Regions from separate parts of the Collinsella sp. OM06-18AC genome, predicted to be linked through region 1. Evidence: riboswitches for the same ligand, from Rfam matches in the RefSeq annotation. Region 1 holds a riboswitch; the other holds the start of a gene.

Region 1 (4,745 bases):
GTGGCAACACGACCCGTTGCCATTGAGGGGCACAAGTACCTGGATGGCGGCGTTGCCGATTCCATTCCCAGCGCATGGCTGTTTGCGCAGGGCTATGACCGCAACGTGGTGGTGCTGACGCAGCCGGCGGGCTTTGTAAAGCAGCCCAATAGCGTGATGCCTATGCTGCGTCGCGTGTATCGTCACTATCCGGAGTTTGTTGCGGCGCTTGAGCACCGGCACGAGGTATATAACGCCACGCTCGACGACCTGGCGCGTCGCGAGGCCGCTGGCGAGATCTTTGTGGTGCGGCCGAGCGAATCGGTGAAGGTGCCGTCGCTGTGCCGCGAGCCCGAGGAACTCGAACGCATCTATCAGATCGGCCGTCGCGATGCGGAGGCGACGCTGCCAGCGCTGGAAGCGTATCTGGCGGGGTAAGGGCTGCTACGGAAAGCGCATCCCGGAATATGCGCTCAGACTGGGATGCGGTTTCCGCGAGGGGGCGGTCGCGGAAACCGCATCCCAAAATTTGCGCTTGGAATGGGATGCGTTTTCCGCTGGCCCTCTATATGGAAAGCGCATCCCAGAATGGACGTCCAAACTGGGATGCGCTTTCCGCTGTTGAAGATATAGGGCTGCGGAGCAGCTGCTCGGCATGAGTCTATGCCTGCTGCCAGGTATCGACGAGCTCCTTGGCTGCGGCGTAGGGGTCGTCGGCACTGCAGACGGCGCTCACCACAAAGAAGCCGTCGACGCCGGTAGTCTTGAGCTGCGGCAGATCGGCCGTTTTGACGCCGCCGCCCACCACGATGGGCACGGGGCTTGCTGCATGGAGGGCAGCCAGGTCCTCAAAGCTCTTGGTGATGATGGAGCCGTCGGCCGCACGTCCGCAGTCGCGCTTGGTTTCGGTCTCGTGGAGCGGGCCTACGCCCAGGTAATCGACCAGGCTCATGTCGGCGGTCTTGACGTACTCGAGCATCTCCTCGCAGCGGGCGGAAAGGCCCACGATGGCATCGGGACCCAGCAGCTTGCGGCAGACCTCGACGGGGATATCGCTCTGGCCCACGTGCACGCCGTCGACGGCGATGCCCTGCTCGCGTGCGGCAAGTACGCAGTCAAGGCGGTCGTCGATCAGCAGCGCGACCTGCCCGGTTTTGCCGGCCTGGGCGATGGCCTGCGCGGCATCGCCCGTCAGTGCGATGATCTCGCGGGCGCTTGCCACCTTGGAACGCACTTGGATGCAGGTAAAGCCGGCGTCGAGCGCCTGAGCCACCACATCGCCCACGGGTCGCCCGAGGGTGTTTTCGGGGCCGAGTACCAGATAGGCAGAGATATCAAGGTTGTCGCGGATGCTCATCGTGCTTCCTCCTGCTTTTTGATCTGAGCTTCCATGCGCTCGAGTTTGCCGGTCATGGTATCGGTAAAACCGGGGCGAATATCGGCTTTGAGCACGACTTCGGTACGGATACCTTTGCTCGCCAACACAAAGGTTGCGTCGCGCACGACCTGCATGACCTCGTCCCAGTCGCCCTCGATCTCGGTGAACATCGAGGTGGTGCGGTTAGGAAGGCCACTCTCGCGAATGACGCGCACGACCTCGGCGACCTCGGCGGATAGCTCGTCACCGGTGCCGCACGGGGCGATGGCCACGGCGACCAGGGTGTTCATGCCGGCATTGGTTGCGGGCTCGGACATGCCTTATGCCTCCTCGAGCTCGAGTTGGTTGTCGGCAATGTCCCGGGCGGTTGCGCGGTAGAGCTCGTCGATAAAGGCGACCTTAAAGCTTGCCGGGGCATCGGCAACGGCGGCGGCACGCGTACCGGCAACGTTGTATACGGCGGTGCCGCAGATGGCCGCCGTAAACGGGTCGGTGGCGCAGGCGTACACGGCCAACACGCCGCCCTGCGAGCAACCGCAGCCGGTGATCTTGGACATGAGCGGGCTGCCGCCGTGGGACTTGGCCACGGTCGTGCCGTCGGTAATCAGGTCGACTTCGCCCGAGACCACTACGGCGCCGCCGGTGTAGCGGGCGAGCGCCGCGGCGGCATCGCGGGCGGCGTCAACCGTATCGGTGGTGTCGACGCCGCGCACGCGGCTCAGATCGGCCGCTTCGCCCTCAAGTCCCCATAGGCCGGCGAGCGCAATGATCTCGGAGGCGTTGCCGCGCACGATGGCGGGCTTGTACTGCTTGAGTTCGCCTACCAGCTGGGTGCGCAGGCTGCCGATGCCCAGGCCCACCGGATCGAGCACCCAGGGCTTGCCGGCGTCGTGTGCCGCCTTGGCCGCGCGGGGAATCGTCTGCTCGTAGATGGGGAAGAGCGTTCCCATGTTCAGATAGATGGCGCCGCCGCCGGCAACGAGCGCCTCGCCCTCGTCGGGCAGATAGACCATGGCGGCCGAACCGCCCACGGCGAGCTGCGCGTTGGCGACAAAGTCAATCGTCACCGTGTTGGTGATGGAGCCGGCCATGGGATTGGTGGCGCGAATCTTCTCCACGGCCTTGACCACATTTTGCTTAAGCTGTTCCGAATCGATCACTGCACATGCCTCCTTGGCATAGAAAAGGGGCGCTGTGCATAGACAGCGCCCCTAAAAAGGCGGCATGCTCCCTACGCCAGCATTAACTGACAGGTTCAAAGGATTGGGCCCTATGCCCTCTCAGCCTTGTGGTTTGCACCGCCGGCACTCCCGCATCGAATCTGTTGTTCCCTATACTAGCGCACCTGCCAATAAGGGACAGGTTTATTTTGGCAGGTAACAACTGGGGCTTTGCGTTTTCCCAGATAAAACCTGCCAATATAAACCTGTCTCTTTTTGGCAGGTCGGTACAATAGACGGGATTAAGAATGACCGAGGGGGCCTTATGATTAAACTTGTGCTGACCGATATGGACGATACGCTGATTCCAGCCGGGCATGACGGCGCCAGCGACTACGCCATCGAGGGCATTCATGCCATGCAGGCGGCGGGTCTGCACTTTGGCCCGGTTTCGGGTCGCCAGCCCTCCGCGATGGGCTGGATGTTCCGCAATCGCGCCGAGTGCTTCTCGACCGGCGCGTTCTGCAACGGCCAGGTCATGTTTGTGGACGGCGAGGTGGTAGCCTCGCATGCGACCGACAACGCCGCCCTGATGCGCTTGGCTGACTACTTGGAGCAAGAGACCGACGATACGTATCTGAAGGTCTACGGCCTGGGTGATGACTTTTGGGGCAACGATGCCTATTGTGTGACGAGCGACCCCGAGCGCGTGCGCCGCGCCATGGAGTCGGGCGGCAACGCATGGCTCAAGGGCGAAGAGGCCCCGTGCCGTCCTGTCGTCGATGACGCGTCGGTGTTCAAGGCGAATATCTGGAGTGCTCGTTCGCGTGAGGAGCTCGCGGAGCTACGCGAGCGCGTTGCCGCTGAGGTGCCGGAACTCTCGCTTGTGTTTCCCAACAATCGTGTGCGCCTGTTCGACATTCTTCCAGCAGGTTGGGACAAGGGTTGCGCTGCGCTGGAGCTGGCGCGCGCTTTGGACCTGACGTCCGACGAGGTGGCCGTATTTGGCGATTCCGATAACGACCTGCCCATGATCGGTGCCGTCCCCAACTCCGTTGCAGTCGCCAATGCCAACGAGGCCGTCACGGCTGCCGCGCGCTGGCATATCGGCGCTGCGGCAGACGATGCGGTTGCCGGGGCTCTGCATCAGATTGCCGCCTGCGCCGCGACGGGGGAGATGCCGTCGTTTATGCGTCAGATGAGCACGACGGGTTTCGACGTCACGAACGTCTAGGGAGAAAGCCATGAAGCTTCAGCAGCTCAGGTATGTCGTCAAAGTTGCCGAATGCGGCAGCATCACCGAGGCCTCGCGCCGGCTCTTTGTGTCGCAGCCTTCGATTACCGCGTCGATTCGCGATCTCGAAAACGAGATGGGTGTGCACATCTTTGAGCGCACCAACAAGGGCGTCATTGTGTCCGAGGAAGGCGAGACCTTCTTAGGCTACGCGCGCCAGGTGCTCGACCAGGCGGATCTGCTCGAAGGCAAGTACAAGGGCGAGTCCGAGCAGGTGCCGCACTTTAGTGTGAGCTGCCAGCATTATTCCTTTGCCGTTAACGCGTTTGTTGACGTGATCCGCGAGTTCGATGCCGCACGTTACGACTTCACCCTGCGCGAGGAGCAGACTCACGAGATTATCGAGGACGTCGCGCATATGAAAAGCGAACTGGGCATCCTGTACTTATCCGAGCATAACCGCGAGGTTATCGAGCGCATGCTGGCGGCCAACGAGCTCGTATTCGAGGGGCTTTTCTGCGCCACGCCGCATGTCTTCGTCTGTGCCGACCATCCGCTGGCGGCCCGCTCCAGCGTGACGCTCGAGGACTTGGAAGACTACCCGTTCCTGTCCTACGAGCAGGGCAGTTACAACTCGTTTTACTATTCCGAGGAGCTGACCTCGACGTTTGAGCGTCGCAAGAATATCCGCGTGCGCGACCGTGCGACGCTGTTCAATTTGGCCATGGGCCTCAACGGCTACACGGTATGCTCGGGCGTGATCAGCCACGAGCTCAACGGCCCCGGCATTATCTCGATTCCGCTCGATGTGGATGAGTACATGGAGATCGGCATCATCACGCGCAAGAACACGACGCTTACGCGCTACGGTCAAGCCTATATCGACGCGATCCGTCAGCATATCTAGACTGCTGCGTCCTGCACAGGTCAAATCTCTTCATGGCAGTCCCAACTGATATAGGAAGCATCTATATCAAACTGTTATAAACGTATA
Region 2 (4,745 bases), on a different contig from region 1:
AGTACACGCCACAGCAAGTCGAGGAGCTCGAGGAGCTTTGCCGCGGCTATAAGCAGTTTTTGAGCGAGAATAAGACCGAGCGTCTGTGCGTCAAGACCGGTATCAAGATGGCCGAGGAGGCGGGCTACGTCAACCTGGAGACCGTGATCGCCGAGGGCCGCGCGCTCAAGGCCGGCGACAAGGTGTACGCCGCCAACCACGGCAAAGACCTCATGCTCGTCAACCTGGGTACCGCCCCGCTCGAGCAGGGCTTTAACATCCTGGGTGCCCACGTGGACTCGCCGCGCCTGGACCTCAAGCAGAATCCCGCCTTCGAGGCCGGCGACATGGCCTACCTCGACACGCACTACTACGGCGGCGTCAAGAGCTACCACTGGGTAGCCTCCCCGCTCGCGCTTGTGGGCGTCATCTGCAAAAAGGACGGCACCACCGTCGACATCAACATCGGCGACAAGGCGGACGACCCGGTCTTTACCATCTCCGACCTGCTGATCCACCTCTCGAGCGAGCAGATGTCCAAGCCCGCCAAGGACGCCGTCGACGCCGAGATCCTCGACGTGATCGTGGGCGGCCGCCCCGTCAAGTTTGACGAGGACGACAAGGACGCCCCCAAGGAGCCCGTCAAACAGATGTTCCTGGACATCCTCAAGGAACAGTACGACGTCGAGGAGGAGGACTTCCTCTCTGCCGAGATCGAGGTCGTGCCCGCCGGCCCCGCCCGCGACATGGGTCTCGACCGCTCCATGATCTTGGGCTATGGCCACGACGACCGCGTCTGCGCTTACCCCTCCATGCTCGCCCAGATCAACGTGGCAGACGTCGAGCGTACGAGTATCACGCTCATCGTCGACAAGGAGGAGATCGGCTCCGTGGGCGCCACCGGCATGACGAGCCGTTTCTTCGAGAACACCGTCGCCGAGATCATGACGCTCGCCGGCGAGAGCAGCCCGCTGGCCCTGCGCCGCGCACTCGCCCGCAGCCGCATGCTCTCCTCTGACGTGTCCGCCGGCTTTGACCCGGGCTACGCCGGCAAGTTCGAGACCAAGAACGCCGCCTTTATGGGTCGCGGCCTGTGCTTTAACAAATACACGGGCAGCCGTGGCAAGGGCGGCTCCAACGACGCCGACGCCGAGTATGTGGCCCTCATCCGCGACATCATGGACGAGGCAGGCGTGGACTTCCAGACCTGCGAGCTCGGCCGCGTCAACGCGGGTGGCGGCGGCACCATCGCCTACATCATGGCCGAGTATGGCATGAACGTCATCGACTCCGGCGTTGCCGTCCTGTCCATGCACGCCCTGTGGGAGGTCGCCAACAAGGCCGATATCTACGAGGCCTATCGCGGCTACAAGGCCTTCATCGAGCGCGCCTAACCGACCCTTCATCCGTTGCGGTGAAATACGGACTAAACTGGCCCATAAACGGCCCAAACGGGCCGTATTTCACCGCAACTTTCTTTTTTGCAAAGGAGAGTCCATGCCGCAGGTCATCATTTCGCCCGCCAAGCAGATGCGCGCGGCCCAAGATGCTTTTGAAGTCCTGGGCATTCCACCTTTTGCGCACGAGACGGCTCGCCTCCACCGCGCACTGCTAGATATCGAGCGGAATGAAGGCAGCGGAGGTCTGCAGGCGCTCTGGAACGTGAGTGACAAACTGCTGGGGCCTTGCCTCAACACCCTGCATGAGTTTGGGCCCATCCTGAAAAACGGCGATCTCGACAATCCCGCACTCGCCCGTCACCTCTCCCCTGCCGTCATGTCCTATCACGGCATTCAATACCAGAGCATGGCGCCCGAGGTGATGGATTCCGCGCAGCTCGCATGGCTGCAAGACCATCTGTGGATCCTCTCGGGCCTTTACGGATGCGTACGCCCCTTTCATGCCGTTGAACCGTATCGGCTGGAGATGGGCGCGAAGCTTGCCGTCGACGATGCCCGAGACCTCTATGCGTTTTGGGGCGACAAGCTCGCACGGGCCATCGCTCCGGCGGGCTCCAACGCTACGATCGTCAACCTCGCGAGTGCGGAATACGCCAAAGCCGTTCTGCCCCGCCTCACCACCGACGCCACGGTCGTCACGTGCCTCTTTGGCGAAGGCATCCGCAACGGCAAGCCCATCCAGCGCTCGACCGCCAGCAAAAAGGCACGTGGTTCCATGGTGCGCTGGATGGCAGAAAACAAGCTCGAGGATGTAAGCGGGCTCACCGCGTTTGATGTTGGTTATCGTCACTTTCCCGAGCTTTCAAATAAGAACACTTTGGTCTTCCTGAACGAACAGACCTTGTAGGACCACCGCTACTTTTGAATGTGCTGCCTAGGCACGGCGTCTATTCCGCCAAGCCGTCGGCTTTGGCAACTTCGTTTGTCGAGCCATCTTGGTAGGTAATCTTAACGTGCTCTACCTCGGACACCGCAACACCCGATGGGGGCTCCAAGCGCCATTCAGTCAGCGCGATATCCATCGTCGTGGGCACATCCCCTTGATCTTTGAGCTCGACCGACAGCGTCTTAAGCGACGCATCGAAGGTCACGCGCTCGATCTCTTCACCAGGAATGGAACCGCCGCTCAGCTGCAGCTGGACAAATCCATCGCGCGGATACCAATAGTCGCCCGGCGCGGCAACGGTATTGCCACCCGCGACCTTCACCGTCATTATCGGTAGGCTATCATCAGCCTCGAACTCCCATGCAGCGCCGCCGCGACCACCAAACGTCCAGATACAAACGGCAATCACCAGCACGGCAAGCACCGCAAAACCAATCGCGACAAGGCCATGGTGCGCACGGCTTTCCTCGGCCGATACATCCCATTGCGTCTCTCGATATAGATGCTTGTCTTCCATGTTCGCCTCCCCACAGGCACGCTCGTTAGGCCAATCGTACCCATTCGAGCTATACTTGAGCCCATTACATAAACGGGGAGCTTGCAGGACAAGACGGCAGGCTGAGACTGGGCGCGCCCGCCCTGACCCGCAAACCTGATATGGGTAATGCCAACGAAGGGAGCCGTGCCAATGAGCACACAGACCGAGCCCAAGCTCGTCACGCAAATCGACTTCGCCCGCGCCGGGCAGATCACGCCGCAGATGAAGGAAGTCGCCGAGCGCGAGCATCGCGACCCCGAGTACATCCGCGAGCGCGTGGCCGACGGCCGCATCGCCATTCCCGCCAACATCGTGCATATCAAAAAGGGCATGCGCGCCTTTGGTGTCGGCGAGGGCCTGTCCACCAAGGTCAACGTCAACCTGGGCATCTCGGGCGACAAGGCCGATGCCGCCGAGGAATGGAAGAAGGTCAAGATCGCCGAGGACTTTGGCGCCGACGCCATCATGGACCTTTCCAACTCGGGCAAAACGCGCCAGTTCCGCCAGCAGCTCATCGACGAGACGCCGCTCATGGTGGGCACCGTCCCCATGTACGACGCCATCGGCTACATGGAAAAGCCGCTGGTCAAGCTGACCAAGGACGACCTGTTCGAGGTCGTGCGCGCGCACGCCGAGGATGGCGTGGACTTTATGACCATCCACTGCGGCATCAACAAGTCGGTCACCAAGACCTTTAAGGAGACCGGCCGCCTGATGAACATCGTCAGTCGCGGCGGCTCGCTGCTGTTTGGCTGGATGGAGGTCACCGGCAACGAAAACCCCTTCTACGAGTACTTTGACGAGCTGCTCGAGATTTGCCACGAGTACGACGTGACGATTTCGCTCGGCGACTCCTGCCGCCCGGGCTGCCTCTACGACTCCAACGATGCCACCGAGACCGCTGAGATGATCGAGCTGGGCAAGCTGTGCAAGCGCGCTTGGGCCGCCGGCGTCCAGGTCATGGTCGAGGGCCCGGGTCACATGGCGCTCGACGAGATCTCCGCCAACATGAAGCTGCAGAAGCGCCTGTGCCACAACGCCCCGTTCTATGTGCTGGGGCCGCTGGTGACCGATATCGGCGTGGGCTACGACCACATCACCGCCGCCATCGGTGGCGCCATCTCCGCCAGTTCCGGCGCCGACTTCCTGTGCTACGTGACACCGGCAGAGCACCTATGCCTGCCTAACGCCCAGGACGTGCTTGATGGCCTCATGGCCACCAAGATTGCCGCACACGCCGCCGACATCGCCAAGAAGGTACCGCACGCCCGTGACATGGACGACAAGATGGGCCAGGCACGCCGCAAACTCGACTGGGACGCCATGTGGAAGTGCGCCCTCGACCCGGTCACCGGCAAGAAGCGCTACGAGGAATCCCCCGCCGCCACCGAGGGCACCTGCACCATGTGCGGCAAGATGTGCGCCGTCCGCACTGTCAACAAGGTGTTCGAGGGTACGACGATCGATCTCGGCATGGAGGACTAACGCGTCGCCACAATCGCTTTTGGCAGCACTGAGGCGTTCGTCAATTGTTGACATGTGAACATTTGTTTTTATTTGCGTTAAGATTGCACCGCCCGCCCGGGATCGGCATACAGCCGGCCCGGGCATCTTTATAATGCGGATTGAAGACCCATTTGAATCCGACCGAACAAGGGAGCGAACATGGATCGCAGCAAGGTACCTGCCGTCCTGTCCATCGCAGGATCCGATTCCAGCGGCGGCGCCGGCATTCAGGCCGATATCAAGACTATCACGGCGCACCGTCTGTATGCCGAGACGGCCATCACGGCCATCACCGCACAGAACACCCTGGGCGTCACCGCCGTGCAGGACATCTCCCCCGATATTGTCGCGGCGCAGATCGATGCCGTCTTTGACG

The links. Region 1 has a riboswitch for thiamine pyrophosphate ahead of thiM (hydroxyethylthiazole kinase). Riboswitches for the same ligand answer to the same signal wherever they lie in the genome.
Region 2: linked by a shared signal. The riboswitch ahead of thiC (phosphomethylpyrimidine synthase ThiC) and the one ahead of thiM (hydroxyethylthiazole kinase) in region 1 are both predicted to bind thiamine pyrophosphate.

Annotation. Positions count from the first base shown of each region.
Region 1 covers NZ_QSTX01000007.1:24,210-28,954, reverse strand. The annotation lists gene DXB86_RS05690 (patatin family protein) at 1-417, shown strand, start outside; gene DXB86_RS05685 (thiamine phosphate synthase) at 641-1,336, opposite strand; gene DXB86_RS05680 (thiamine-binding protein) at 1,333-1,674, opposite strand; gene thiM (hydroxyethylthiazole kinase) at 1,678-2,517, opposite strand; TPP riboswitch at 2,569-2,679, opposite strand; gene DXB86_RS05670 (HAD-IIB family hydrolase) at 2,843-3,751, shown strand; gene DXB86_RS05665 (LysR family transcriptional regulator) at 3,762-4,658, shown strand.
Region 2 covers NZ_QSTX01000006.1:39,861-44,605, reverse strand. The annotation lists gene DXB86_RS05220 (aminopeptidase) at 1-1,373, shown strand, start outside; gene DXB86_RS05215 (YaaA family protein) at 1,477-2,286, shown strand; gene DXB86_RS05210 (hypothetical protein) at 2,327-2,842, opposite strand; TPP riboswitch at 2,906-3,021, shown strand; gene thiC (phosphomethylpyrimidine synthase ThiC) at 3,014-4,348, shown strand; gene thiD (bifunctional hydroxymethylpyrimidine kinase/phosphomethylpyrimidine kinase) at 4,529-4,745, shown strand, end outside.